DNA from 3 places in the Pseudomonas sp. NA-150 genome. Region 2 is predicted to be linked to each of the others. Evidence: predicted binding sites of a transcription regulator. Region 2 holds the regulator's gene; each other region holds the start of a gene.

Evidence for each region. Region 2 encodes FliA, which starts transcription of late flagellar genes. Its sites were predicted from a motif close to CTAAAGTTTNNNNNNNNNNNGCCGNTAA; they were not measured.
Region 1: a site for FliA is predicted at 4,044-4,071, ahead of ACF0H7_RS21965 (methyl-accepting chemotaxis protein). Genes of this name have one in related genera too.
Region 3: a site for FliA is predicted at 2,053-2,080, ahead of ACF0H7_RS03335 (methyl-accepting chemotaxis protein). Genes of this name have one in related genera too.

What each region holds. Positions count from the first base shown of each region.
Region 1 covers NZ_CP172305.1:4,633,564-4,641,186, forward strand. The annotation lists gene rlmM (23S rRNA (cytidine(2498)-2'-O)-methyltransferase RlmM) at 1-769, opposite strand, end outside; gene acnA (aconitate hydratase AcnA) at 1,007-3,748, shown strand; gene ACF0H7_RS21965 (methyl-accepting chemotaxis protein) at 4,101-5,666, shown strand; gene ACF0H7_RS21970 (hypothetical protein) at 5,747-6,631, shown strand; gene ACF0H7_RS21975 (hypothetical protein) at 7,031-7,623, shown strand, end outside.
Region 2 covers NZ_CP172305.1:4,764,763-4,772,385, reverse strand. The annotation lists gene flhA (flagellar biosynthesis protein FlhA) at 1-1,742, shown strand, start outside; gene flhF (flagellar biosynthesis protein FlhF) at 1,754-3,085, shown strand; gene fleN (flagellar synthesis regulator FleN) at 3,201-4,034, shown strand; gene fliA (RNA polymerase sigma factor FliA) at 4,028-4,771, shown strand; gene ACF0H7_RS22510 (chemotaxis response regulator CheY) at 5,028-5,402, shown strand; gene ACF0H7_RS22505 (protein phosphatase CheZ) at 5,422-6,210, shown strand; gene ACF0H7_RS22500 (chemotaxis protein CheA) at 6,240-7,623, shown strand, end outside.
Region 3 covers NZ_CP172305.1:680,887-688,509, forward strand. The annotation lists gene ACF0H7_RS03320 (DUF1631 domain-containing protein) at 1-477, shown strand, start outside; gene ampD (1,6-anhydro-N-acetylmuramyl-L-alanine amidase AmpD) at 609-1,157, shown strand; gene ampE (regulatory signaling modulator protein AmpE) at 1,175-2,011, shown strand; gene ACF0H7_RS03335 (methyl-accepting chemotaxis protein) at 2,173-4,203, shown strand; gene ACF0H7_RS03340 (TatD family hydrolase) at 4,184-4,990, opposite strand; gene cra (catabolite repressor/activator) at 4,993-5,988, opposite strand; gene ptsP (phosphoenolpyruvate--protein phosphotransferase) at 6,375-7,623, shown strand, end outside.

The sequences.
Region 1 (7,623 bases), 130 kb from region 2:
AACCGTCGGCCATCAAGTGCTGTACCAGGCCGGTTTCCATCAGGCTTTCGGCCATCGGGCCGTTGTCGATGGCGGTGACCAGCATGCCGCGGCGCACCAGTTGATAGGTCCAGCCGCCCGGCGCCGCACCGAGGTCGACGCCAGTCATGTCGCCCGACAAGCGCTCCTCCCACTGATCACGCGGGATGAAGTGGTGCCAGGCTTCTTCCAGCTTCAAGGTCGAACGGCTCGGCGCTTCACGGGGAAATTTCAAACGCGGGATACCCATCGGCCACATCGCCGAATTATCAGCGTCGGCCATGCCGAGAAACACTTCGCGGCCACTTTTAAAGGTCAGCAACAGACGCGGCTTGCTCGCATCCTCCACCAGCTTGCCGGCCTGGGTCAGCGCCTTGCGCAGCGGGGCTTCGAACTTGCGGCAGAAATTCGACAGTTCTTTGCCATCATTGGTATCGACCACTTCCAGCCACAGGCTGCCGCACGTCGGGAAATTCGCCAATTGCGCGAGGATCACGCTGATGCGGTCGGTTTCCGGCAGATCGAGGAAAACCCCTCGCGCCCATTGCCGAGGAAAAATCAGCTCGGCAAAACGCTGGCCTTTCATCAGGCGCTCGGCACCGTCTTCTTCGGTGCAGACAAACTCGGCACAGGCGGCACTCGGCTTGGCCTTGGCGTAACCGGCTACGTTCAGACGCGCCGCGTGCTCGGCAATTTCCGAGCAGACTTCACCTTCGAAGCCCGGTCGGCAGTGCATAAACAGGGTGTTCATTCAATTCTCCTGGGCGGCGGCGAGATATTCAGCCAGCGCGCGGCGCTCGATCTGACTGATAGGGGTCAGCCCGATAGCGCAAAACCGGCGCATGATAGCTGAATCAGGAACCACTGGGGCTGCTCGGCGGTCCAGTCATACACCTGTCATTCGCAAGGCGCCCTAATCAGGGCTAGTTTTAGAGTCTTCCGATTCCCCAAGGTCCGTGCCGTGCGGACCTTACAAGGAGTTATGTTCATGCCCTCGCTCGATAGCCTGAAAAGCCTCAAAACATTAGACATCGACCACACCACCTACCACTACTTCAGCTTGCCGGAAGCCGCCAAAACCCTCGGTGACCTGAGCAAACTGCCGATGTCGCTGAAAGTCCTGCTGGAAAACCTGCTGCGCTGGGAAGACAACAAGACCGTCACCGGCGCCGACCTCAAGGCCCTGGCCGCCTGGCTCGGCGAGCGCCGCTCCGACCGGGAAATCCAGTACCGACCGGCCCGGGTGCTGATGCAAGACTTCACCGGCGTGCCCGCTGTAGTCGACCTGGCCGCCATGCGCGCCGCCGTGGCCAAGGCCGGTGGCGATCCGCAGCGGATCAACCCGTTGTCGCCGGTGGACCTGGTGATCGACCACTCGGTGATGGTCGACAAATTCGGCGATGCCAACGCCTTCAGCCAGAATGTCGATATCGAAATGGAGCGCAATGGCGAGCGTTATGCCTTCCTTCGCTGGGGCCAAAGCGCCTTCGATAACTTCAGCGTGGTGCCGCCGGGTACCGGTATTTGTCATCAGGTCAACCTGGAATACCTTGGGCGCACGGTGTGGACCAAGGACGAGGATGGCCGCACCTATGCCTTCCCGGACACACTGGTCGGTACCGATTCCCACACCACTATGATCAACGGGCTCGGCGTATTGGGCTGGGGCGTCGGCGGGATCGAGGCGGAAGCGGCGATGCTTGGGCAACCGGTGTCGATGCTGATTCCTGAAGTGATCGGCTTCAAACTAACCGGCAAGCTTAAGGAAGGCATTACCGCCACCGATCTGGTGCTGACCGTCACCCAAATGCTGCGCAAAAAAGGCGTGGTCGGTAAGTTTGTCGAGTTTTATGGCGATGGTCTGGCTGACCTGCCGTTGGCCGACCGCGCCACCATCGCCAACATGGCCCCGGAATACGGCGCCACCTGTGGTTTCTTCCCGGTGGACGACGTGACCCTGGACTACCTGCGCTTGTCCGGGCGCCCGGCGGACCGGGTGAAACTGGTCGAGGCCTACTGCAAAGCCCAGGGTTTATGGCGCCTGCCCGGTCAGGAACCGGTGTTCACTGATTCACTGGAACTGGACATGGGCAGCGTCGAAGCCAGCCTCGCCGGACCGAAACGCCCGCAAGACCGCGTTGCGCTGCCGAATGTCGCCAGTGCGTTCAGTGACTTCCTCAAATTGCAATTCAAGCCCACCAGCAAGGAAGTCGGCCGCCTGGAAAGCGAAGGCGGTGGCGGTGTCGCGGTGGGCAACGCCGATCTCGCGGGCGAAGCCGACTATGAATACGAAGGCCAGACCTATCGACTGAAAAACGGCGCGGTGGTGATCGCCGCCATCACCTCTTGCACCAACACCTCCAACCCCAGCGTGATGATGGCCGCCGGGCTGGTGGCGAAAAAGGCCGTGGAAAAAGGCCTGAAACGCAAGCCCTGGGTCAAAACCTCGCTGGCACCGGGCTCGAAAGTGGTCACCGACTACTACAAGGCCGCCGGCCTGACCCAGTACCTCGATGCGCTGGGTTTCGACCTGGTGGGCTATGGCTGCACCACCTGCATCGGCAACTCCGGCCCGTTGCAGGCGCCGATTGAACAGGCCATTCAACAGTCGGACCTGACCGTGGCCTCGGTGCTGTCCGGCAACCGCAACTTCGAAGGCCGCGTGCATCCGCTGGTGAAAACCAACTGGCTGGCCTCGCCACCGCTGGTGGTGGCCTATGCGCTGGCCGGCACCGTGCGCACCGACCTCAGCAGCGAACCACTGGGCGAAGGGTCCGACGGCAAGCCGGTGTACCTGCGGGATATCTGGCCAAGCCAGAAGGAAATCGCCGAGGCGGTGCAGAGCGTCAACACCAGCATGTTCCACAAGGAATACACCGAAGTGTTCGCCGGCGACGCGCAATGGCAGGCGATCGAAGTGCCACAGGCGGCGACTTACGTCTGGCAGGAAGACTCGACCTACATCAAGCACCCGCCGTTCTTCGATGGCATCGGCGGCCCGCCTCCGGTCGTGGAAAACGTCGTCGGCGCGCACATCCTCGCCTTGCTCGGCGACTCGGTAACCACCGACCACATCTCTCCGGCCGGCAACATCAAGGCTGACAGCCCGGCAGGGCATTACCTGAAAGAGAAAGGCGTGGAATCCCGCGACTTCAACTCCTATGGCTCACGTCGCGGTAACCATGAAGTGATGATGCGCGGCACCTTTGCCAACATCCGAATCCGCAACGAAATGCTCGGCGGCGAAGAAGGTGGCAACACCATCCACATCCCCAGTGGGGCCAAGCTGGCGATCTACGACGCGGCCATGCGTTACCAGCAGGAAGGCACACCGTTGGTGGTGGTTGCCGGTCAGGAATACGGCACCGGCTCCAGCCGCGACTGGGCGGCCAAGGGCACCAACCTATTGGGCGTCAAGGCCGTGATCGCCGAGAGTTTCGAACGGATTCACCGCTCCAACCTGGTGGGCATGGGCGTGTTGCCATTGCAGTTCAAGGGCGGCCAGAGCCGTAAGACATTGAACCTGACCGGCAACGAAATCATCGACATCAGCGGCCTGACCCACGCCGAGTTGCAACCCGGCATGAGCCTGACCCTGACCATCACCCGCCAGGACGGCAAACAGGAAAACCTCGACGTGCTGTGCCGGATCGATACCTTGAACGAAGTTGAATACTTCAAGGCGGGGGGGATTCTGCATTATGTGTTACGGCAGTTGATTGCATCATAACGGCTGAAACTCCCAGGCAGTAGGAGCTGCCGCAGGCTGCGAACAATCGCCATCGCGAAGGTCGTTCCGACCTTATCGCAGCCTTCGGCAGCGCCTACAAAATGGGGGCCAGCCATAGATTTTTGTCCAACCACAAATCACTGTGGGAGCAGGATCGCCGCACCGCTGCGAAAGCGGCCGTAAATCCACCACGAAATAACGTCACCTACCGATGCATTTCCGCTTGTTTACCCACCCAATGCCTGATCAATAATGCGCCCTGCCGATGCGACTCGTCGGTCATTTGTAAAAGCCCCTCAATTTGTCGGCCTTTTAGCCGATAACACGCGAAAGCCCAGCGGATCGACAGCCCATGCGTAATAACCAGCCCATCACTCAACGCGAACGGACATTTCCCGCGCAACAGCGGTTGATTTCAACCACCGATGCCAAAGGCGTGATCACCTATTGCAACGATGCCTTCGTTGAAATCAGCGGTTTTACCCGCGAGGAACTGGTTAAAGCCCCGCACAACACGGTTCGTCACCCGGACGTGCCGGCTGCCGTGTTCGAGCACATGTGGAGCACCCTCAAGCAGGGGTTGCCATGGATGGGGATCGTCAAGAACCGCAGCAAAAACGGCGATCACTATTGGGTCAACGCCTACGTCACGCCGATGTTCGACAAGAAGCAGGTGGTGGGTTACGAGTCGGTCCGCGTCAAACCCACGGCCGAACAGATCCGCCGCGCCGAAACCCTGTACCTGCGCTTGAACCAGGGCAAATCTGCCGTGCCAAGCCGTGACAAGTGGCTGCCGGTGCTGCAGGACTGGCTGCCGTTCATCCTGGTCAGCCAACTGAGCTTCATGATTGGCGCCTGGCTCAACTCCAACTGGGGCTTCGCGCTGGCTGCGGCCCTGTCGGTGCCGTTGGGCCTTATGGGCTTGAGCTGGCAGCAGCGCGGCATCAAGCGTTTGTTGCAACTGGCCGAACAAACCACCTCCGACCCGCTGATCGCGCAGATGTACACCGACAGTCGCGGGCCACAGGCACGTCTGGAAATGTCGATCCTCAGCCAGGAGGCGCGCCTGAAAACCTGCCTGACCCGTCTGCAGGACACCGCCGAGCAACTGACCGACCAGGCGCGTCAGTCCGACACCCTGGCCCACGCCAGTTCATCCGGGCTGGAGCGTCAGCGGGTCGAAACCGAGCAAGTGGCCACCGCCGTCAATCAAATGGCCGCCACCACCCAGGAAGTCGCCAGCCATGTGCAACGCACCGCAGATGCCACACAGCAAGCCAACCAACTGACCCGTCGTGGTCGCGACGTTGCCGACGAAACCCGTCAGGCGATTCAGCGCCTGTCCACCTCCGTGGGTGAAACCGGGCTCACCGTCACCCAACTGGCCAAGGACAGCAACGAAATCGGCAGCGTGGTCGACGTGATCAAAGGCATCGCCGACCAGACCAACCTGCTGGCGCTCAACGCCGCCATCGAAGCGGCGCGCGCCGGGGAAATGGGCCGTGGTTTCGCGGTGGTCGCCGACGAAGTTCGCCAACTGGCGCAACGCACCACCGAATCCACCGGGCTGATCCACGGCCTGATCGCCAAACTGCAACAAACCGCCACCGCCGCCGTGCAAACCATGGATGCCGGCCATCGCCAGGCCGAAGAAGGCGTGGCGCGGGTACTGGAAGCGGACCAGGCGCTGGTCGGCATCAGCGAGGCGGTGGCCAACATCACCGACATGACCACCCAGATCGCCGCCGCCACCGAAGAACAAAGCGCCGTCGCCGAGGAAATCAGCCGCAACATCAGCACCATCGCGCAACTGGCCGACAAAACCTCCGACGAGGCCCGTCGCTCGGCGCAGTTAAGCGGCGAATTGACCAGTACGGCGAACAGTCAGTACTCGTTGGTGGAGCGGTTTAATCGGTAAGTTGTATTGGTTGTACAAAAACCCCAACAGACATTGTTTGTTGGGGTTTTTTATTGGGTGGGGTTTTAGGGGTTCCTTAAGTGTTGTGGGACTTTTCTGAAAGTTGGTTTTTTGGTGAAAGTTGGCATGGTGAATTATTGATATTTTTGGTTGACATGGCGACTGACTGGCTATTAGTTGAATTTCAGGTAGGGGATATATATCTACCACCATCCGGGTGGCTAGAGGCCTCCACCTTTAAAAAAATCAATCAATGTAACCGTGGGTTTGTATTACGCACCCACAACAGAAGGAATTTGAAAATGAGCAGAACATGCAAACACATAATGCCCGCACCTACCGTTCCGGTTGCGGACACCGACGGCCTTATCAAACTGGTCGACCTTGAGAGTGATGTCGTTATTAATTTTCTCGCTGGACCAATAGTGGTGGAGTTAGACAGCTTTCAGGTGCTGCTTAACGGTGAGCTCGTAGGAGATCCGGTAAAAATGCCTGCACCAGTGCCAGAGGGGACAGAGTTGAGTCTGTTCATCTCTGTAGCCAACCATCTCATTGAAGATGGGGTTTATGCAGTGGGATACAGCATGACTACGTATCCTGGCAACACGCGAGCCGACTCTGAATCCACCTACATCAAGATCGATCGAACCCCACCCGGCGCCGCCCTGCTCGCACCGATGCTGGTGCCAGACGTCACCCTGAGCGAAACCCTGACCGCAACTCTGGCAGGTTACGCTGGCATGGCCCCTGAAGACATTGTTCAAACCCTATGCAACGACACCCAAGGCCCAACCTTCACCGTTCAGGCCGAGCACCTGACGAATACTCCTGTAACAATTCAGTTCGAACGGAGGTTTCTGCAAACCCTCGACAGTGAAGAAGTCACGCTCAGCTACCAGGTCACCGACCGCGCCGGTAATGTTTCCCGTACTTCAGAGCCTGTCACCCTGACATTGCAAGTATAAATCCGCCACTAACACCAGAAACAAATAAACCTCGGCGAATTTTCGCCGAGGTTTTTTATTATTGTCCAAATAGGCGAATTCTCTAAAGCTTGTAGGAAATAACCGAAAGTTGTAAGCAGCTTCCCACACGCCCCCTCAGCCGACATTTCCATACTTGACAACTTGATCGATTAACTATTATTTATGCCCGCCCCAATCAAACCTCCATACACACACTGCATCACAATCCAGTCGATGATCGTTAGGCTGAACACCTAATGAGCACCGTACTATTTCCAATCAACCCCCGGCATTGGTCACACGACGTAATGTAATTCATCAGGAACCAATCACCATTAACGCCTATATATTTGTTGCTCCAGAGCAACCAACCCTCGGCACTTACACGGAGTAAATCAAATGGAAAAACGACCACCAGGCTCTCCGCCCCTCAACCCGAAAACCCTGACGAGCAACGGCCACCGCCCTGCCCGGCGCGATAGCCTCAGCAAACCGGGCGCCTCTCTCGGCCCTCAGTTGCCGGGCCCACCGCTGGACAGTGATCACGGCTCAGCCGAAGAAGTGACCGTCAAGTACATCGAGTACCTCGCCGGCGAAGAGGTCGAGGATCATCAACTCCTGTCGATGATTTCCGAGCACCTGCCGGCGCCGTCACTCGATGGCCTCGATCCCGAATCGGTGTCACTCAACCAGGCCAGCGAAGGCATCATGGTGCTGATTCCTGGCTCGCCGCCCTTGCAACCCGGCGACAGCTTTAACCTGCTGTGGGGCGGCGTGGGTTTTCCCTCGCAGACGCTGGACGAAGACACCTTCAACCAGCCCGTGATCGGTCGCCAACTGGTGATCCACAGCCCGACGAGCTTCCTGCAACAAGGCAAGGTCAAGGTCTGTTACGACATCTACCGCAACCAGCAACGGATTGGCACCTCGGCAATCCTCTACGTCAACGTGCATGACAGCTACACCCCCGGTGAAAACCAACTGGTGCGCAA
Region 2 (7,623 bases):
TCGCGATTTTGATGATCATCAACTTTGTCGTGGTAACCAAGGGTGCCGGGCGGATTTCCGAGGTGAGCGCGCGTTTCACCCTCGACGCGATGCCCGGCAAACAAATGGCCATCGACGCCGACCTCAACGCCGGCCTGATCGATCAGCCTCAAGCCAAGCACCGTCGTCTGGAAGTCGCCCAGGAAGCCGAGTTCTACGGCTCCATGGACGGTGCCAGCAAATTCGTGCGCGGTGACGCCATTGCCGGTCTATTGATTCTGTTCATCAACCTGATCGGCGGCATGGCGGTGGGTATCTTCCAGCACAACATGAACTTCGCCGACGCAGGCAAGGTTTACGCGCTGCTGACCATTGGTGACGGTTTGGTGGCGCAATTGCCATCACTGTTGTTATCCACAGCTGCGGCGATCATGGTGACCCGTGCTTCCGGTTCGGAAGAAATGGGCAAGCTGATCAATCGGCAGATGTTCACTTCGTCCAAGGCGCTGTTCGTAGCGGCGGGCTTGATGGTGGTCATGGGGCTCGTGCCTGGTATGCCGCACTTTTCCTTTATCAGCTTGGGTGCAATGGCTGCCGGGTTCGCGTACATGGTCTGGAAGAAGCAGAACGTGATCAAGGTTCAAGCGCTGCAGGAGGTCAAGCGTCAGCAGGAGCTGCTGCCTTCTCCATCGCGGGCGCAGGATTCCAAAGAGCTGGGCTGGGATGACGTGTCCGCCATCGACATGATCGGCCTGGAAGTGGGTTATCGCCTGATTCCGCTGGTGGACCGTAACCAGGGTGGTCAACTGCTGGCGCGGATCAAGGGCGTGCGCAAGAAGCTTTCGCAAGAGCTGGGCTTCCTGATGCCCACGGTGCATATCCGCGACAACCTCGATCTGGCGCCCAGTGCTTATCGTCTGACGCTGATGGGCGTGACCCTCGCCGAAGCCGAGATCTACCCGGACCGCGAATTGGCGATCAACCCGGGTCAGGTGTTCGGTACGCTCAACGGTATCAGCGCCAAAGACCCTGCCTTCGGCCTCGAGGCGGTGTGGATCGAAATCAGCCAGCGCAGTCAGGCGCAGTCCCTTGGCTATACCGTGGTCGACGCCAGTACCGTGGTGGCAACCCACCTTAACCAGATTCTGTACAAGCACTCCCATGAGCTGATCGGCCATGAGGAAGTGCAACACCTGATGCAGATGCTGGCCAAAAGTTCGCCCAAGCTGGCTGAGGAGTTGGTGCCGGGTGTGCTCTCCCTGTCGGCATTGCTCAAGGTATTGCAGGCGTTGCTCTCGGAGCAGGTTCCCGTCAGGGATATCCGCAGCATCGCCGAGGCGATCGCAAATGCCGCCCCTCGGAGTCAAGATACCGCCGCTTTGGTGGCCGCCGTACGTATCGGATTGTGTCGTGCCATCGTCCAAAGCATTGTGGGGATTGAGCCGCAGCTGCCTGTTATCACCCTGGAGCCAAGGTTGGAACAAATATTGCTCAATAGTCTGCAGAAGGCTGGTCAGGGTCAGGAAGAGGGCGTTCTTCTTGAGCCAAGCATGGCTGAAAAGCTCCAGCGCTCTCTGATTGATGCTGCCCAGCGCCAGGAAATGCAGGGTCAGCCAGTTATTTTGTTGGTCGCAGGACCGGTTCGCGCCATGTTGTCGAGGTTTGGGCGTCTGGCTGTACCGAATATGCACGTTCTGGCGTATCAAGAAATTCCCGACACCAAACAAGTCACGATCGTCGCGACTGTCGGGCCTAACGGCTGAGGTAGTGAGTCATGCAAGTTAAGCGTTTTTTCGCCGCCGATATGCGCCAAGCCATGAAACTGGTTCGCGATGAGTTGGGCGCCGATGCAGCCATCATTGGAAACCGGCGGATTGCCGGCGGCGTAGAGCTGACTGCTGCCCTGGATTACAAGCTTTCCGCGCTGGCGCCACGTGTGCCGAACATCGAGCTGGAAGACGAGCTGCGCAAGACTCAGTCGCGCATCGTCTCCGCACAAGCCGAATTGGGTACGCGTGGTGAAGGCGAGTCACTGATCAATCGTCAACTGTTCTCCGGCGCGTCGCTGAGCGCGGCCGATAACCATATCGAGCCGACCTTCGACGAACCGGCACGTCCAGCGCCTCAGGCGTCGTACACGGCCCCAGTTGAACCGACCATCGGCCTGCGTGCCTATGAGTCGATGCGCTCCGAATTGAACGGCCTGCGCGAATTGCTCGAAGTGCAGCTAGGCTCGCTGGCGTGGAACCAGTTGCAGGGCAGCCGGCCGCAACAAGCCAACCTATGGCGTCGTTTGCAACGCATTGGCCTGTCCGGTCCGCTGTCGCGCGATCTGCTGGCTATGATTGCTGATATTGAAGAGCCCCGTCAGGCGTGGCGCATGTTGTTGGCGCACCTGGCGCGGATGATCGTGACCCCTGACGTCGAGCCGCTGGAAGAAGGTGGCGTGATCGCCATGGTCGGTCCGGCGGGCATGGGCAAGACCACTACGCTGGCGAAGCTGGCCGCGCGGTATGTCTTGAAATACGGTCCGCAGAACATTGCACTGGTGAGCATGGACAGCTACCGCATCGGTGCTCAGGAGCAACTGAAAACCCTGGGCCGGATTCTCAATGTGTCAGTGACCCATATCGATCCGGGTCAATCATTGGGACAGGCGTTGGAACCCTTGTTGCGCAAGCGGGTGGTCTTGATCGACACCGCAGGCCTGCAAGCGAGCGACCCGGCACTGCGCATGCAGTTGGAAAGTCTTGCCGGGCGTGGGATCAAGGCGCGTAATTACCTGGTGCTGGCAACGACTAGCCAGAAGCAGGTTCTAACCGCCGCCTACCACAGCTATAAACGTTGTGGTCTGGCCGGCTGCATTCTTACCAAGCTGGATGAAACCGCCAGTCTGGGGGAAGTATTAAGTTTGGCCATAAGCCATGAATTACCGGTGGCTTACCTCACGGACGGGCCGCGAATTCCGGATGATTTGCACTTGCCGCGACGGCACCAACTGGTCAGTCGCGCGGTCAGTGTGCAAATGCAGGAAGAGCCTAGCGAGGAAGCTATGGCAGACATGTTCGCGGATCTTTATCACAACCCTAACAAGCGGGTTGGGTAAGGCATGACATTGGAATGTACCTACATCACGAACTGTGGGGCGCTGTTCACACAACCAGCACCCCTGCATTCAGTAATGTGGCCTCGGTCTAAGCAACACAAGGTAAAGAAATAACATGGGCAGCATGCATCCCGTACAGGTTATCGCAGTGACTGGCGGCAAAGGTGGCGTCGGTAAGACTAACGTGTCAGTGAACCTCTCGCTGGCACTGGCTGAGCTCGGCCGGCGCGTCATGTTGCTGGATGCCGATCTGGGTCTGGCAAATGTCGATGTCCTGCTGGGACTGACCCCGAAACGCACCCTGGCAGACGTCATCGAAGGGCGTTGCGAGCTGCGTGACGTCTTGCTTCAGGGGCCAGGCGGCATTCGTATCGTACCGGCGGCCTCGGGCACGCAGAGCATGGTTCACCTGACACCGGCGCAACACGCCGGGCTGATTCAGGCGTTCAGTGACATCGGCGACAACCTCGACGTACTGGTGATCGACACCGCTGCAGGTATTGGTGACTCGGTAGTCAGTTTTGTCCGCGCCGCCCAGGAAGTGCTGCTGGTGGTCTGCGACGAACCGACCTCGATCACCGATGCCTACGCCCTGATCAAATTGCTCAACCGCGATTACGGCATGAACCGCTTCCGCGTGCTCGCCAACATGGCGCAGAGCCCGCAGGAAGGCCGCAACCTGTTCGCCAAGCTGACCAAGGTCACCGACCGCTTCCTCGACGTCGCCCTGCAATACGTGGGTGCTGTGCCGTACGACGAATGCGTGCGCAAGGCCGTACAGAAACAACGTGCGGTGTATGAAGCGTTTCCGCGCTCCAAGTGCGCCCTTGCGTTCAAGGCCATTGCGCAGAAAGTCGACACCTGGCCGTTGCCGGCGAACCCGCGTGGGCACCTGGAATTTTTCGTAGAGCGACTCGTACATCAGACGAGTGCAGGACCCGTATCATGACCGCCAGCGGCTACCGCATGTACAGCAAGTCATCCAAAGACTCCCAGTACGAGCTGATCGAGCGCTATGCGCCGCTGGTCAAACGCATTGCCTATCACTTGCTGGCGCGTTTGCCGGCGAGCGTACAGGTCGAGGATCTGATCCAGGCCGGCATGATCGGCTTGCTCGAGGTATCGACCAAATACGACGCCACCAAAGGCGCCAGTTTTGAGACCTACGCCGGGATTCGTATCCGTGGCGCCATGCTCGATGAAGTGCGCAAGGGCGATTGGGCCCCGCGTTCGGTGCATCGAAATACGCGCATGGTGAGCGACGCGATTCGGGCAATTGAATCTAAAACGGGTCGTGACGCTAAAGATCACGAAGTTGCGGCCGAACTCCAGTTAAGTCTCGATGATTATTACGGGATTTTGAACGACACCTTGGGCAGTCGCTTATTCAGTTTTGACGACCTGTTGCAGGACGGCGAACACGAAGGGCTGCATGAGGATGGCGCAAGCGCTCAGCTTGAGCCGTCGCGGGACCTTGAAGATGAACGCTTCCAGGCCGCGTTAGCCGATGCGATAGCCAATTTGCCAGAGCGTGAGCGACTGGTGTTGGCGCTGTACTACGACGAAGAGCTGAACCTCAAGGAAATCGGTGAAGTATTGGGGGTCAGCGAGTCTCGGGTCAGCCAGTTACACAGCCAGTGCGCAGCTCGTTTGCGAGGGCGTTTGGGGGAGTGGCGAGCGCGTTGACAGGCCATGTGTGACCCTTGGTGGTCGCAGGTTGTCTGTAAGCCGGCTGTGCAAAGCGTTACGAGCGAAGAACAAGACTAGGCAGGAGCCGGTCAGTCAGGGCCTTGTGGCCTGCTGTGCCTGTTTTCCGATCTGTTGATTACCAAGCCCGTCATCGTTTCGTGCAGCCATTGCGTGCTGTGCCCGTTTTGATTGAACAGCGTATTCAGGTGCTGGATACGTTAAAGACTGCTTGGAGGTCGAATTGGACAAGAACATGAAAATCCTCATCGTTGATGACTTCTCAACGATGCGGCGGATCATTAAAAACCTGTTGCGTGACCTGGGGTTCACCAACACCGCGGAAGCAGATGACGGGACAACCGCGCTGCCGATGCTGCAAAGCGGCAGCTTCGACTTTCTGGTGACCGACTGGAACATGCCTGGCATGTCCGGCATCGACTTGCTGCGCCACGTGCGTGCCGATGAGCGCCTCAAGCACCTGCCGGTGTTGATGGTGACGGCCGAAGCCAAGCGTGATCAGATCATTGAGGCCGCTCAGGCCGGTGTGAACGGTTACGTGGTCAAGCCCTTCACAGCCCAAGTGCTGAAAGAAAAGATCGAAAAGATCTTCGAGCGCGTCAATAGCTGATGTTTGCCGCGAGGGCTCTATGGAGCAGAACGAATCGTCAATGGGCGACTTTGAGTCGACCCTGAAAAAACACGCACAGGAATTGGTCCAGAGCCTTGAAAAAGGCAGGTTTGGCGATGCTGTGCAACTCATCCATGAGCTGAATCAGACTCGTGACCGTGGCCTGTATCAGGAAGTCGGCAAATTGACCCGCGAGTTGCACAGCGCGATCGTCAATTTCCAGATCGACCCGAACATGCCACAGGCCGAGGAAGTCTCGCAGATCACCGACGCCACCGAACGCCTGTCATACGTGGTCAGGCTGACCGAGAATGCGGCCAACCGGACCATGGATCTGGTTGAGCAAAGCACGCCCTTGGTCACGGGGCTCAACACTGACGCTGCTGCCTTGAGTGCCGATTGGGGACGCTTCATGCGTCGCGAAGTCGGTGCCGAAGAGTTCCGCGAGCTGGCGCGCCGTGTCGAAGGTTTCCTGGCGCGCAGCGAAACGGAAACCAAGCTGGTGTCGACCAATCTCAACGATATTCTGTTGGCGCAGGATTACCAGGACCTCACCGGTCAGGTGATCAAGCGCGTGACCAAAATGGTCGCGGAAGTGGAGTCAAACCTGCTCAAACTGGTGCTGATGGCCAGCCAGGTCGATCGCTTTGCCGGGATCGAGCATGACCATCAATCGATCCGCACAGAACAAGATCAAGAAAAAAATCTGGCACAGGGTGAAGGTCCGCAGATTCATGCCGATAAGCGTGAAGACGTCGTATCCGGACAGGATGATGTTGACGATCTGTTATCCAGCCTGGGCTTCTAGGTCGATTTGAAATTTTAGGGAGCACCCCAATGAGCTTCGGCGCCGATGAAGAAATCCTTCAGGATTTCCTGGTAGAGGCCGGCGAGATTCTCGAGCAATTGTCCGAGCAGCTGGTCGAGCTGGAAAGCCGACCTGATGACGCGGACTTGCTCAATGCAATTTTTCGCGGTTTTCACACTGTAAAAGGGGGCGCCGGCTTCCTCCAGCTGCATGAGCTGGTGGAGTGCTGCCACATCGCCGAGAACGTGTTCGACATCCTGCGCAAGGGTGAACGTCGCGTTGACTCGGAGCTGATGGACGTGGTTCTCGAAGCGCTGGATGCGGTCAACGGCATGTTCACTGAAGTGCGCGAGCGCACCAGCGTGACCCCGGCCACCCCGGAGCTGCTTGCAGCCCTGGCACGCCTGGCCGAGCCAGCCTCTGCCGACGAGATTGCCGCCGCAGCACCTGTTGCTGTCGCGTCGCCAATGGTCGAAGAATCCGAAGACATTACCGACAGTGAGTTCGAGCAACTGCTGGACTCGCTTAACGCGGTCAAGGCTCAGGCAGCGGCTGGCGTGGTGGCACTGAGCGTTGCAGAGCCCGCCTCGATCTACGCCGGTGGCGCAACGGGTGCTGACCCGACGAGCGACGACATCTCCGACGCCGAGTTCGAGTCACTGCTTGATCAACTGCACGGCAAAGGCCAGTTCGCCGCCGATGCAGCGCCGGTTGCGCCAGTGGTTAGCGCCGCTGCGCCTGCCAGCAATGAAATCACCGACGACGAATTCGAAGCACTGCTTGATCAGTTGCATGGCAAAGGCAGTTTTGTCGCCGATGCCCTGGAGTCGACCACAGCTGTTGCCGTCGCCGCTCCGGTAGCGCCGCAGGCAGTGGCAGTCGCCGCCAGCGGTGACCAGATCACCGATAACGAATTTGAAGCGCTGCTCGATGAGCTGCACGGCAAAGGCAAGTTCGAACCTGAAGTGGTCGCCGCTGCGCCGGTTGCAGCAGCAGTTGCCGCCGCGCCGGTGGCCGCCAAGCCCGTCGTAGCTGCGGTCGCCAAAGCGCCTGAGCCAGCGAAAGCCGTTGCCGCGCCAGCACCTGCCAGAGCGCCTGTTGCGGAAAAGCCAGCTGCCTCCGAAGCCGAAACCACGGTACGGGTCGACACCGCGCGCCTCGACGAAATCATGAACATGGTCGGCGAGTTGGTGCTGGTGCGTAACCGTCTGGTGCGCCTGGGTCTCAACAGTGGTGATGAAGCCATGTCCAAGGCCGTGTCGAACCTCGACGTGGTCACGGCAGACCTGCAGACCGCGGTGATGAAAACCCGCATGCAGCCGATCAAGAAAGTCTTCGGTCGCTTCCCGCGACTGGTTCGCGACCTTGCCCGGCAGTTGAAGAAAGAAATCAACCTGGAGCTGGTCGGCGAAG
Region 3 (7,623 bases), 2.9 Mb from region 2:
GACTTTTTCAGCCAGTTGGAGGGTCTGCATGTTCAGGCGTTTCAGCACTTTGCACGCCAGCAAGATGCTCAGGAAGAACGCCACGCAGCCCCTGCGCTAACGGGGGAAATGGTCGAGGTGATGGAAGAGATCGTGCTGATCGCCCCTGGCGAACAGGCCCTCAGTGAGCCGAGTATTCGTCTGGCGGACGATGACGCTGCTGTCCTGCAAGTCGATGCGCTGAGAGTCGGTTGCTGGGTGGAAATGCAAGAAGACGAAGACCACAAATTGCGCTGCAAACTGGCGGCGATCATCGAATCCACCGGCCGTTATGTGTTCGTCAACCGCACCGGGATGAAGGTGTTGGAAAAGACCCGCATGGGCCTCGCGGTTGAGTTTCGTCGTGGCGCGGTGCGCCTGTTGGATGACGCGCTGTTGTTTGACCGGGCGCTGGAAGCGGTGATCGGGAATCTGCGTCGCCTCAAGGGTGCGGTCTGACAGACGCGAATGTCCCTCCTACGCTGACCGCGTTTGCTGCACGACACGTCACCCACTCAAATATTGCTGCCCCGCGATTCCCCATCGCGGGCATACTTGGGCTTATCGATTGCCCGTTCAAGGAACCCTCCATGCAGTTGGACTCCGCAAGCGGCTGGTGCGTGGGTGCGCATCATTGTCCGTCGCCCAATTTCAATGCCCGTCCCGAGGCTGAGATTTCGCTGCTGGTGATCCACAACATCAGCTTGCCACCGGCTCAGTTCAAGACCGGCAAGGTGCAGGCGTTTTTTCAAAACAAACTGGATGTCACAGAACACCCGTACTTTGAAGGCATTGCCGATCTGCGGGTGTCGGCGCATTTTTTGATCGAGCGTGAGGGTGAGGTGACCCAGTTCGTCTCTTGCCTGGAACGCGCCTGGCATGCCGGAGTGTCTAATTTTCAGGGTCGCGAAACGTGCAATGATTTCTCCATCGGCATTGAGCTGGAAGGCACCGACGATCAGCCATTCACTGACGCTCAGTACGCGGCGTTGATCGCGTTGACGGGCCAGTTGCAGGCGGCGTTTCCGGCGATTACCACGCAGCGGATTTGTGGTCACAGCGATATTGCACCGGGACGCAAGACCGATCCAGGTCCGTGCTTTGACTGGGCGCGTTATCGGGCGGCTTTGCAAGATTGAAGTGAGAGGAACAGGGAATGAGTTTTTTGGTGTTGCTGTTTGCAGTATGGATCGAGAAGTTTTCAGGCTTGCGCCACCGCGTTCAGCGCGATGGTCTGTGGCTGCGCGAATTGGCCAAGCTGGAAAGCGGCCCTCATTTGCAATCGCGTCCGTGGTTGGTGCTGGCGTTGCTGGTGCTGCTGCCGGTCCTGCTGCTGTGGCTGTTGTTGGTGGTGGTGCAGTCGGTGGCATACGGCTGGCTGGGGCTGCCGATCCATTTGCTGGTATTGATTTATGCCTTGGGGCGCGGTGATTTGCTGACGGCGTTGGGGCCGTTTCGCGATGCCTGGCGCCGGGGTGATGAACAGGCGGCCAGCCATGTGGCTGAGCGTGATCTGGGCGTGGTCGCCGAAAACAGTGAGCAACTGCTGGAAGGCGTTCAGGGCTATCTGCTGTGGCAGGCCTATCAGAGTTTCTTCGCGGTGATTTTTTGGTACTTCTTGCTGGGACCGGTGGCGGCGTTGAGTTATCGGTTGCTGGCGCTGGCGGTGAACAACAGCAAGAACCCGGCGGTGCTCGAGCGCGCCGCGCAATTGCGTCACGCCTTCGATTGGGTGCCGGTGCGCCTGCTGGTCGCCAGCTTCGCCTTGGTGGGAAATTTCGTCTCAGTCAGCCGGGTGATGCTTCACGAATTGCTCAACTGGAACATCAGCGCGGCGGAACTGGTGAAAAGGGCCGGTCAGATCGCCAGCGAAACACCGGCGCCGGTAGTGGGCGCCGATGGCGTCGCCAGCCTGGATGCCATCTGGGAACTGCTGCTGCGCTCGGCGCTGGTCTGGTACGCAGGGTTTGCCCTGTGGACATTGCTGCTCTGATAAGCGCAGCTCCTACAGGGTCGGCGTACTTTTCCATTTACCTTTAGTTACAAAGCCCCCAGTCGATATCAGGTATACAGGTCACATCGCTAAATGGCGGAATTTCGCTATTTTGACGATTCGCGGTACCCAATAAAAATAAAAGAAAAGGGAGACTTCTTGTGAAGAGCCTTTTGTATCCGGCTGTCGCGTTGATGAACCGTTTGAGCTTCGCGATGAAGTTCACGCTCATCAGCATCCTGTTTTTCCTACCGATGTTGGTCACCAATTTTTATCTGGTCCGCGACTCCTACCGCGAGTTCGTCGGCACTCGCACGGAGCTGCAAAGCCTCAATCTGGTGACCGCCAGCCTGAATCTGCGCAAGGATCTGGAAACCCTCAATGATCTGGTGCAGATCAATGGCGTGCTCGGGCAAAGCAATCAGTTCCCGGAGCTGGCCTCGCAGATCGTTTCCCAGGAAGCCGGCGTCTTTCATGCGATGCAGGCACTGGAGGCGCCGTTGGAGGATCCGGCGCAGGTCGCGGCGTTTAATAGCAAGCGCGATGAACTGATTACCGATTTCAAGGCCGCGCAGAGCGAGACTTCGCTTCAAAGCAAAGTGGGGATGGTCGGTCGGGTGCTGAGCAAGGCGCAGACCTTCGGCAAGGTCGTGGCCAGCCAGGCCGGGCTCAGTCAGGACGGCAGCAGCGACGTGCGGCAACTCACCGATTTGGTCACCAGCGCCACCCCGATCATCACCCAGGCCATTGGTGCCGGTCGAGCTATGGGCGCCTATTCGCTGGGCCAAGGCATGATCAACTCAGCGGCCAGCGCCCACTTCGATGAGTTGCTGCAACAGTTGGAGCGGGTTCAGGGCGATTACGCGTTAAAGCTGCAAGATGCGTTGGATGAAAGCCCGGCGGCGCGCAAAGTGCTGGAAACCCAGGCCAAGGCCAGTCTCGCGACCCTCAAACAAAGCAGCGAGTTGTTCGAAGACAAGGTGATCTCCGCCGAAAGTCTGAACATGCCGTGGCAACAGTTCTATCAACAAACCACCGAGCTGATGACGCAAACCTATCAATTGAACGACGCCATCGTTGCGTTCCTCAACCAGCAGTTGCAAGAGCGTCTGGTGGAAAACCGCCTGCACACCATTTTGTTGGTGACGGCATTGGCGGGTACGTTTTTGTTGATCCTCTACTTGTACGGCGGTTTCTACGCGTCGACGCGCACCACGTTGAAACGCCTGGGCGGGGTGATGGACAAAGTGGCTGCCGGTGACATGACAGCCAGTTTCACTGCCCACAGTCACGATGAACTGGGCGAGTTGGGTCTGGTGTTCAACGGCACAGTGAAGAAAATCCATGACCTGATCGAGTTGGTGAGCAAGACCGTGGTCGAGGTCGAGCGTCAGGCAGGTCAGGTGGAGTCGGTGTCGGCGACCAGCAATCAGGCGGTGGCCGGACAGCGCAGTCAGATCGAGTTGGTGGCGACGGCGATGAACCAGATGTCAGCCACCGCACTGGAAGTGGCACGCAGCGCGGCCGCGGCGGTGAGCAGTGCGCACAGCGTCAATCAGGAAACCGTCAGCGGTCGTGGTCTGGTGGCGTCGCAGCAGAGCAGCATCGCCCAACTGTCCAGCGAGATCGATCAGTCAGTGCTGGTGATCAACCAATTGGCCGCTGATAGCACGTCCATCAGCCAAGTGCTGGACGTGATCAAAAGTATCGCCGGGCAAACCAATCTGCTGGCGCTGAATGCCGCGATTGAAGCGGCTCGGGCTGGTGAGCAAGGGCGTGGCTTTGCCGTGGTGGCGGACGAAGTTCGCACCCTGGCCAAACGCACCCAGCAATCCACGGAAGAAATCGAGCAGATGATCGCCAAGTTGCAAGGCGGCGTCGGCGCGGCGGTCAAGGCCATGGGCGTCAGCCATGAAGTGGCCAATGGCACGGTCAGTCAGTCGGAAAAGGTCCAGCAGGCGCTGGAAAATATCCTCGGTGCTGTAGGCATGATCGTCGATCAGAACCAGCAAATTGCGGCGGCGGTCGAGCAGCAAACGGCGGTTGCCCACGATATCGACCGCAACATCGTAGAGATCAACCGCGCGGGCGAACGTACGGCAGAGGGCGCGCATCAGACTGAAAGCGCCAGCCGTCAGTTGTCATTGCAGGTGGTGGAGTTGAAACAGCTGATCAGCGCGTTTCGGGTGTAACCGGGGCGTTGCGCCAGTTGAACAATTCATAAGCGTTGCGGGTGCTGGCGTCGGCCAGTGCCTGCGCCGGAATGCCCATCAATTGCGCCAGCGCCATCGCGATGTCGGGCAGATGCTCGGGGCTGTTGCGTTGGTTCGGGTACATTGCCGGCGCCATGTCCGGCGAGTCGGTTTCCAACACCACGCTGTCCAGCGGCAGCTCGGCGATCACCCGGTGCATGCGCAACGCTTGCGGCCAGGTCGCGGCACCGCCCAGTCCCAACTTGAACCCCAGCTTGATGTACTCCCGCGCTTCTTCGCGGCTGCCGGCAAAGGCGTGGATGATGCCGCCGCGTTCAAGTTTGAAGCGTTTCAGCGTAGCGATCGTCGCGGCGTGGCTGCGCCGGACGTGGAGCAAGGCCGGCAGTTTGAAGTCGGCGGCCAGTTGCAGTTGCGCTTCGAACACCTGTTGCTGGCGTTCGTGGTCGAGGCCTTCGACGAAATAATCCAGCCCGATCTCGCCCACCGCGCACAGTTGCGGATGTCCGTTAAGGCGGGTCAACCAGTCAGCCAATTCGCGCAGGTGTTGCGGAAGATGCTCATCGATGTAGAGCGGGTGCAGTCCCAGCGCGGCGAAAAGTCCTGCGTCGCTTTGTACTAGATCCCACACCCGTTGCCAGTTGCGTTGATACACCCCCAGCACCACCACGCGCTCCACGCCCAACGCTCGACAATTGGCGAGCAAGGTGTCGCGATCGGCGTCGAAATCCGGAAAATCCAGGTGGGTATGGGTGTCGATCAGGGTCACGCTCAGGCCTCGTGAATCCGTTGCTTGAACGTCCGCGCAATCGCGTGGACGCCAGGTTGGTATTGATTCTGCTCGACCGCCGCCAAGGCCAGCGCCAGCGCTTGTTCGGCGATCAGCGAGTGCTGTTGGGCCATGGCGTTCACCGGCAACGGCAGGAAGTCCAGTAACTGTGTATCGCCGAACGTGCCGAGGTGCAACTGCGTCGGGTTGAGTTTGCGGCTGTGCAATACATCGAAAATGCCCTGTAACAGCACGTAGGACGTGGTGATCAAGGCGTCAGGCAAGTGGCCCAGGCGGTCGAACAATTCAGTGGCCAGGCGCCGGCCGCACTCGCGGCTGAAGGCCTCACCCTGTTCGACGAAGATCGTGCCTTCGAAATGGCTCAGGGCATCACGAAAGCCCGCGGCGCGCGCCTGGCTGACCACCAACTCAGGGCGTGCACCGATCAACGCGATGTGGCGTGGCATGGGTGTGAGCAGACTACGGGTGAGCTGTAAGGCGGCGCCATGGTCGTCACTGACCACTGAACAGAAGCTCGCAGGGTCCATTTCCCGGTCGATGGCGATCACCGGCAGGCCGAGCTTTTGCAGTTCGCGATAACTGTCGTCGGTTTCTGGCAGGCAACTGGCGACGAACAGCGCGTCGCAACGTCGAGCGCGGAACAGTTGTAGCAGTTGCAACTCGCTCTCGGGCGAGTCGTCGGAGCTGGCGATCAGTAGTTGATAACCTTGGGCGCGTGCGCCTTGCTCCAACAGCTTGGCAATCCGCGAGTAGCTGGGGTTTTCCAGGTCTGGCAGGATAAAACCGAGCGTGCGCGTATGACGGCTGCGCAAACCTGCGGCCTGAGGGTTGGGTCGAAAACCGTGCAGCTCCACCACTTGCCGCACACGTTCGACCGTGGCGCTGCTGATGCGTTGTTGTTCGGCCTTGCCGTTGATCACGTAGCTGGCGGTGGTGACAGAGACACCGGCCAGACGGGCAATATCGCTGAGTTTCAAGCCGAAAATTCCTTTTGTTATTTGTATGCCAGTACCGGGCTGTAGGAGCGGGCTTGCCCGCGATCCATGCAACCCGCTGTGTCAGGTAAACCGCCATCGCGGGCAAGCCCGCTCCTACAATTGCTGACCACGGTCCAATGAGAAGCTCTCACCTATTTTCGACTCTGACCTATAGAAACTTCCCACAACCATCTGACGGTTGGACTTCAACGGCGAGAGATTATCGAGTAACGTGCCGTTGTTGATAGATTAAACGATTCAGCAACAGAATTTTCTGCCGCAAATGCTTAATCCGGGCTGTCACACAGTTATCCCCGGCATTGCCTAAGCTTTCGCTCAGCCAAAACAAGAAACGGGTGCCCGTGGGTACCGAACAGGAGAAAGGCATGCTCGAACTTACCGTAGAGCAAATTTCCATGGCGCAAACGGTTGTGGACAAGTCCGCCGCGCTGCAATTGCTTGCCAGCAAGCTGGTGACCGATGGTCTGGTCGCCGAGGGTTATTTGCAGGGCCTGCAAGCCCGCGAGGCCCAAGGCTCGACATTCCTCGGTCAAGGTATCGCAATCCCCCATGGTACGCCTGACACCCGTGATCAGGTGTTCGCCACCGGCGTGCGCCTGTTGCAGTTCCCCGAGGGCGTGGACTGGGGCGAAGGGCAAATGGTCTACCTGGCCATCGGTATCGCGGCCAGAACCGACGAGCACCTGCGTTTGCTGCAACTGCTGACGCGAGCCTTGGGCGAAACCGATTTGGCTGAGGCGTTGCGTCAGGCCAGAACGCCTGAAGCATTGCTCAAACTGCTGCAAGGGGCGCCGCAGGAATTGGCGCTGGATGCGCAGATGATCAGCCTTGGCGTGTCGGCGGATGACTTCGAAGAGCTGGTGTGGCGCGGCGCGCGTCTGCTGCGCAAGGCCGAGTGCGTGAGCAACGGTTTCGCGGCGGTGCTGCATCAGGTGGAGGCCCTGTCGTTGGGTGATGGCCTGTGGTGGTTGCACAGCGAGCAGACGGTCAAGCGCCCAGGTCTCGCGTTCGTCACCCCGGATAAGCCGATTCGCTATCTGGGCCAGCCGCTCAACGGTCTGTTTTGCCTCGCCAGCCTGGGTGAAGCTCATCAAGCGTTGCTGGAACGACTGTGCGCGTTGTTGATTGAAGGTCGCGGCCACGAATTAGGTCAGGCCACCAGCAGCCGCGCCATATTGGAGGCCTTGGGTGGCGAATTGCCGCAGCAGTGGCCGAGCCAGCAGGTGGTGCTGGCCAATGCCCACGGCCTGCACGCGCGCCCGGCGAAGATCCTCGCGCAACTGGCGAAAAACTTCGAGGGCGAGATTCGCGTGCGGGTCGTCGATAGCGCCGAGAGCGCGGTATCGGTCAAGAGCCTGACCAAATTGCTCAGCCTGGGCGTGCGTCGCGGGCAGGTGTTGGAGTTTGTCGCCGAACCCGGGATTGCCGCCGCTGCGTTGCCAGCCATGGTCGCAGCCGTGCAGCAAGGGCTGGGTGAAGATATCGAGCCGCTGCCGCAAGAGGCAACACCGATCATTGCCGAGGCAGCGGTGACGCAGACGGCGATCAACGTACCCCGCCTGCTCGCGCCACTGGACGGCAGCGCCATTCAAGCGATTGCCGCAGCGCCCGGTT